Accumulibacter sp.: one gene and its partner. The protein of the gene in region 2 interacts with the protein of the main gene of each other region in a pairwise test. Links are inferred from orthologs where the notes say so. Each region holds a gene or a part of one and is shown on either strand. Other genes may lie near its edges.

The links.
Region 1: the proteins of V5B60_RS04895 (region 2) and V5B60_RS00880 interact in binary tests that used the Escherichia coli proteins (3 or more experiments, as listed by UniProt). The link is inferred for Accumulibacter sp. from one-to-one orthologs.

Annotation. Positions count from the first base shown.
Region 1 is NZ_JAZKUG010000001.1:193,087-196,325, forward strand. What follows is about bases 16-2,935. They hold V5B60_RS00880 (pyridoxal phosphate-dependent aminotransferase), read right to left. Parts: upstream 2,095-2,935; coding sequence 937-2,094; downstream 16-936. Other genes in these bases: V5B60_RS00870 (M16 family metallopeptidase), read left to right, coding at 16-79; mscL (large conductance mechanosensitive channel protein MscL), read right to left, coding at 146-592; V5B60_RS00885 (extracellular catalytic domain type 2 short-chain-length polyhydroxyalkanoate depolymerase), read left to right, coding at 2,272-2,935. Outside these bases: more of V5B60_RS00870, read left to right, coding at 1-15; more of V5B60_RS00885, read left to right, coding at 2,936-3,239. UniProt on the Escherichia coli protein: Shows aminotransferase activity with methionine and histidine as substrates, and to a lesser extent also with phenylalanine.
Region 2 is NZ_JAZKUG010000001.1:1,127,030-1,130,204, forward strand. The notes cover bases 92-2,947. They hold V5B60_RS04895 (cytochrome c oxidase subunit I), read right to left. Parts: upstream 2,378-2,947; coding sequence 806-2,377; downstream 92-805. Other genes in these bases: V5B60_RS04890 (SCO family protein), read right to left, coding at 107-739; V5B60_RS04900 (cytochrome c oxidase subunit II), read right to left, coding at 2,398-2,947. In the rest of the region: cyoE (heme o synthase), read right to left, coding at 1-8; more of V5B60_RS04900, read right to left, coding at 2,948-3,175. UniProt on the Escherichia coli protein: Cytochrome bo(3) ubiquinol oxidase is the terminal enzyme in the aerobic respiratory chain of E.coli that predominates when cells are grown at high aeration.

The DNA of each region.
Region 1 (3,239 bases), 930 kb from region 2 along the record:
CGCATTCCGCAAGTACATCGATCCCGAGCGGATGACCCTGGTGCTCGCCGGTGACGCCAGCAAAGGCCTCGGCAAGTGAGAACTGAGCCCCAGCGCAACCGACTCGCTCGCGGCAGCGGCGAACGAGCCCGGCGGGAACGCGTGCCTACTTCTTGAGGCTGTCGCGGATCTCGCGCAGGAGCAGCACATCCTCGGGCGTCTCGGGGGCGGCCGCCGGTGCCGGCGCCGCTGCGGGTTCGGGCTCCGTCCGCTTGAGGCGGTTCATCTGCTTGATCATGATGAAGATGATGAATGCGAGGATGATGAAGTTGACCAGGATGGTGACGAAGTTGCCGTAGGCGAAAACCGGGACCTGTGCCCTGCGCAGCGCGTCGAGCGTCATCGCCGTGCCTTCCGGCACCTTGCCAAGAACCAGGAACATGCCCGAAAAATCGAGCCTGCCCCCCATGATCCAGGCGATGAAAGGCATGATCAGGTCGCCAACCACCGAATCGACAATCTTGCCAAAAGCACCGCCAATGATCACGCCGACGGCGAGATCCATGACGTTGCCCTTCATGGCGAATTCCTTGAACTCCTGCAGCATGCTCATCGCATCTCCTTTCTTCGGGCTTGGTACGGTTTGGGGACAGCAAGAAGACGAACCGCAGCGCGGCCGCGCTGTGACCTCGAATCACCAAGCGGCAGACAGAGCGATCCGAGATGGACAAACAGTCTTTCGCCGCGACGCCTCCTGCCGACTCGATCGATCGCTCGTCGCAATGCGCCGAGTGGCCGGTTCGGCGCGCATACTATACTGTCCCGGAAAGATTGTCCCCGGAGAATTTACGGGAAGTTACCGTCGCCGCTCAACGGCAGCAACCAACGTGCCGCATCGATGCATTTAGTATACCGTCACCGAATCCAGGCGCTGGCTGCCGCCTGCAATCGCAATCGCTACAGGCGGCGCAGCCGCTCGCCGGCGGCGGCGAGCGTCGCCTCCTGCTTGGCGAAGCAGAAGCGGACGACGCGGTCATCGGCACCGTCGTGGCGGAAGACCGAAACCGGGATCGCCGCGACCCCGGCCTCGCGCGTCAGCCAGCAGGCGAACTCACCGTCCGGAAGGTCGGAAATCGCCGCGTAGCGGGCGAGCTGGAAGTAGGTTCCGTGACAGGGCAGCAGCTCGAAGCGTGAGGCCGCCAGTTGCTCGCGGAAGAAGTCGCGTTTCGCCTGATAGAAGCGCGCCAGCCCGAGGTGGCGCGACGCATCCTGCATGTACTCGGCGATGCCGAACTGGCACGGCGCATTGACCGTGAACACGTTGAACTGATGCACCTTGCGAAACTCGGCCATCAGTTCCCGCGCGGCGAGGACGTAGCCGACCTTCCAGCCGGTGATGTGGTAGGTCTTGCCGAATGACGAGACGACGATGCTGCGCGCGGCGAGTTCGCCGTGCATGGCGACGCTCGCGTGCTGGCGCCCATCGAAGACGATGTGCTCATACACCTCATCGGCGAGGACGACGATGTCGCTGCCGCGCGTCAGTTCGGCGAGCCGATCGAGGTCTTCGCCACGCAGCAGGCTGCCGGTCGGGTTGTGCGGCGAGTTGATGATGATCATCCGCGTCCGTGGCCCGAGCAGCGAGCGGACCTGATCCCAGTCCGGCCGGTAGTCAGGAAAGCGCAGGCTGGCGAAAACCGCCAGGCCGCCGACCGTCTCGATCGCCGGCACGTAACTGTCATAGACCGGATCGAGGACGACGACCTCGTCGCCGGCGCGCACGAAGGCGGCAATGGCCGTGAAGATCGCCTGGGTCGCGCCAGCGGTGACGGTGATCTCGTCCTCGACATCGTAATCGGTGCCGTAGAGCGTGCGCACCTTGCCGGCGATTGCCGTACGCAGTTCGACGATGCCGGCCATCGGCGGATACTGGTTTCGGCCGGCGCGCATCGCGCGGCTGGTTGCATCGAAGAGCGCTTCGTCGGCCTGGAAATCCGGGAAACCCTGCGACAGGTTGATCGCGCCGCAATCGGCGGCAAGCCGCGACATGACGGTGAAGATCGTGGTCCCGACTCGTGGCAGTTTCGAGTCCACGGCAACGGCAGAATTCGGCATGGCGATCCGCGCCCGGCGCGGCCGAGAGTGAGCGAGGGCACAGTGTAAAGGTGCGCCAGCCCGGCAACAAGGCTGGCCGATCGACCCCACTGCCGGGGCAGCGGCGAGCCCGGCCCCAGGCAGAATCTGCTAGCATGGCCGCTGCCGCTTGCGCCACTCTTCCAGGAAATCAGCTCGATGAAAACGCACCCCGGCTCGTGGCGCGGCTTCGCTGCCTTGCTCGTCCTCGCCGTCGTCGCCAGTGTCCGCAGCGGCCTCGCCGCACCACCCCTGCCGGCACTGGCGGCAGATCTGTCGCAACTGACCGTGTCGGGGATTTCTTCCGGCGGCTACATGGCGGTCCAGTTCCAGGTGGCGCATTCGCGCCTGGTGCGCGGCGCCGGTGTCCTCGCCGGCGGCCCCTACGATTGCGCTGACGATTCCATCTGGCGGGCGCTGACGCGCTGCATGTCACCTTCCTGGTGGGCGCCGCTGCCGCCGGTCGGCGAGCTGCGCGCCCGCGCCGAGGCACACGCACGCGGCGGACGAATCGACCCGCTGGATCATCTGCGCGATGACCGGGTGTGGCTGCTTTCCGGCGGCCAGGACGACAAGGTGACAAGCGCGGTCGTCGACCGACTCGCCGCCTTTTACGGCGAGTGGCTGCCGCCAGCGGCGATCCGTTTCGTGCGCGTGCCCGAGGCAGCACACGCGATGATTTCGGTCGCTGACCCGCAAGCCGCCGGCTGCGGCAGCACGGCATCGCCCTTCATCAACCGCTGCGGCGACCTCGATCCAGCCGGGGAAATGCTCGGCCACATGCTCGGCCCGTTGCAGCCCCCGGCGGCCGACGATCGTGGCGAGATGCTGGCGTTCGACCAGCGCCCCTTCGCAGCCGGTCCGGCGATCGACTCCGGTCTCGCCGACGAAGCCTATCTCTACGTTCCGGCCGCCTGCCGGGAATCCCCCTGCCGCGTCCATGTCGCCTTTCATGGCTGCCGCCAGAGTACGGCGCAGATCGGGCGACGCTTCGTCGACGGCGCCGGCTACAACCGCTGGGCCGAGAGCAACCGCCTGCTCGTCCTCTACCCGCAGACCGCACCGCGCCACGGCTTGGCGTCGGGTTCGCGGAGATGGATCAGCAACCCCTTCGCCTGCTGGGACTG
Region 2 (3,175 bases):
GCTTTCATGGGCTTTCATGCAATCGAGATGGTCAATCATTCGCGTCGTTGGCGCGCTGGCGCCGAGCAGCATCTCGGCCTGATCCTCGGCACTTCCTTACCCGCCTTCACGGCACCAGTGCCAGGTAATCCTGCAACATCACCGGCAAGCTCTGCGGTGCCGGAAAAACGGCCTTCAGCCGCCCGCGCGGATCGATCAGGTAGATCGCCGCCGAATGGTCCACCGCGTAGTCCGTCTTTCCGTCCTTGTCGTGTCGCAAATAGTAGACGCCGAGATGCTGCACCAGAGGCGCCAATCCGGCGTCGTCAGCAGTGGCGCCAATGAAATCCGGATCGAAGGTGCCCGTGTAGCGACGCAGCGTCTGCGGGTCATCACGCGGATCCACCGAAACCATGAGTACCTGCGGCACGAGCAGCGCCCGTTCGCTAAGCCTGCTCTTGAGCTCCTTCAGCAGGGCGAGGGCGGTCGGACAGATGTCCGGGCAAAAGGTGTAGCCAAAGAACAGCAGCGTCCACCGACCGATGAGATCGCGGTTGGCAAAGTGGCCGCCTTCACGAACGAGTTCGAAGGCGGGCAGCGGCCGATCGTCATCGAGCAACGTGGCTGACTGCAGACGCATCTGCGTCGGGTCCAGGGACGCCGCGCGCTCGACCACCAGTGCCCGCCAGATGAGGCTCGCAGCAAGCAGCACGAGGAGGAACCCGGCTGCCGCGATGGCCAACCAGAAGCGCCTGCTCATCCCGGGCGACCCGGCGACGATGGCAAGAAAAAGGGCGCCCGCAGGCGCCCGATCCACGCGCGCAAGTCAGCGCCTGTCGTAGGCGTACGGCGTCCATTCCGCGCTGACGCTCGGCGGCGACGGCCAGTTGCCATGCGGCGGCGGCGACACCGTTGTCCATTCGAGCGACATCGACTGCCATGGATTATCGCCGGCCGGAGGGCCCTTCATGGCACCGACGATCCAGTTCACCAGGGCGATGGCAAAGCCGACACCAACAATGGCTGCACCAAGGGTCATCAGCTGATGCGCATGCTCGAACTGCGAAAAGTGCGAATAGTCATAGTAGCGACGTGGCATTCCCTTGACGCCGATGTCCATCATCGTCCAGAAGACGATGTTGGTACCGACAAAGGTGATCCAGAAACCCAGTTTGCCCCAGAACTCGTTGTACATGCGGCCGGTGATCTTGGGAAACCAGTAATAGACGCCGGCGAAGATCGAGAAGGTTCCGGCAACCGCCATGACGTAGTGGAAGTGTCCGACCACGTAGTAGGTTTCGGACAGGTGCAGCGTCAGCGAGGGCAGCGCCAGAGGGATCCCGGTCAGGCCGCCGATCAGGAAGAGGAACAGCACGCCCAGCGCGTAGAGCATCGGCGTCTCGAAGGTGATCGACCCCTTGTACAGCGTTCCCACCAGGCCGATCAGCATCAGGCCGACAGGCACCGAGATCATCAGCGTGGTGACCATCTGGCCGATGCGGATCCAGTCGATCATGCCGGACACGTACAGGTGGTGGACCCATACGACGCCTGACAGCAGGATGATGCCGCCGATGCCGCCATAGACCACCGCGTGGTAGTTGAACACCCGGTTCTTGGCGAAGGTGGCGACGATCTCGAACAGGACGCCAAAGAAGGGCAGGAAGATGACGTAGACAGCCGGGTGCGAATAGAACCAGAAGAGGTTCTGGTAAGTGAGGACGTCGCCACCGCGCGTCGGGTCGAAGAAGGCTGTTCCAAGATATTTGTCCATGCTGATCAGCGTCACCGCCGTCCCCAGAACGGGAACGAAGATGAGCTGCAGAACGAAGGCACCGAGGGTGCACCAGACGAAGATGTTGAGCTTGTTCCAGGTCAGCCCCGGTGCGCGCATGTAGGCGATGGTGGTCAGGAAGTTGACGCCACCGATGATCGACGCGAAGCCGAGAATCAGCACCGTGAAGGAATAGAGCGCGGTGTTGCCGGCGGTGATCGTCGAGTAGGGCGGATAGCCGGTCCACATGACGTCCGGCGGATCCGGGATGAAGAAGGTTAGCAGTGCGAGAATGATGCCGACGTAGAACAACCACACCGACAGGGCATTGACGCGGGGAAACGCGACATCCTTGGCCCCGATCATCAGCGGAATGCAATAGTTGGCGAAGAATCCGGTCAACGCCGGAATCTGGAAGCCAAGGATCATCACCGCACCGTGCGCGTAGAGCCAGACGTTGTAGCTCGACGGATTGCTGGTGATCGTCGGCCCCAGTGTCGACAACTCGATCCGCATCAACATCGCCATGATGCCGGCAACGATGAAAGCAGCCATGGAGCCGATCAGATAAAGCACGCCCACGCGCTTGTGGTCGGTGGTGAAGATCCATTCCTTCAGGTTCATGTCCAACTTCCTCCCGTCACTCAACTACTCTTCTTGGCAGCAGCCCCGCCCGCTTCATACCATTGCTTGAACTCTTCCGGCGTCTTCACGATCACTCGACCAGCCATGTACGAGTGCATGACACCACAGTATTCGGCGCAGGTCACGATGTGTTCCTTGCCGGCCTCTCGCGGCAGGAACCAGAGAAAGGTCGTGCGGCCCGGCATCGAGTCCTCCTTCACCCGGAAGTCCGGTATGAAATGGCTGTGCAGCGTGTCGCGACTCGTCATGCGCAGCAGGATCGGCTTGCCGGCGGGAACGATCAGCTCGTTCTGCGTCTGCACGCCGTTCGGATAAGTGTAGTCCCAGCTGTACATCCCCGACTCGAGGTGGATCTCGAGACGATCCGCCGGCACGTCGCGGTACTTGTTCCACAGCACCCAGCCGTTGGCAGCGAGGAAGAGGTCGTCGGCAAGGAAGACGAAGGCCGGGATGACCACCCAGCCGACCGCCGCCGCGGGCGAGAGCTTCGGCGCGCTGCCCACCTGTGGTCCGCTTGGAACCCGTCGATAGCGCCAGATGAAATAGGCCGTCATCAGCGCAAAGAGGATGCCGATGACCGTGATGTCGATCAGCACCTCTTTCCAGAGGTAATCCCACCCGGGGGCCGGGTCGGTGATCCGGGCTTCGCCCTTCTGCAGATACTGAACGAGCGGCATCTTCCCCGACGCCGCCGCCTGCGCGCTGCCCTGCCCATCGCCACTTGCCGCCATGGCAACGCTGCTGACTGCGACCATGGCCAGCGCGGCCCAGTGCTTG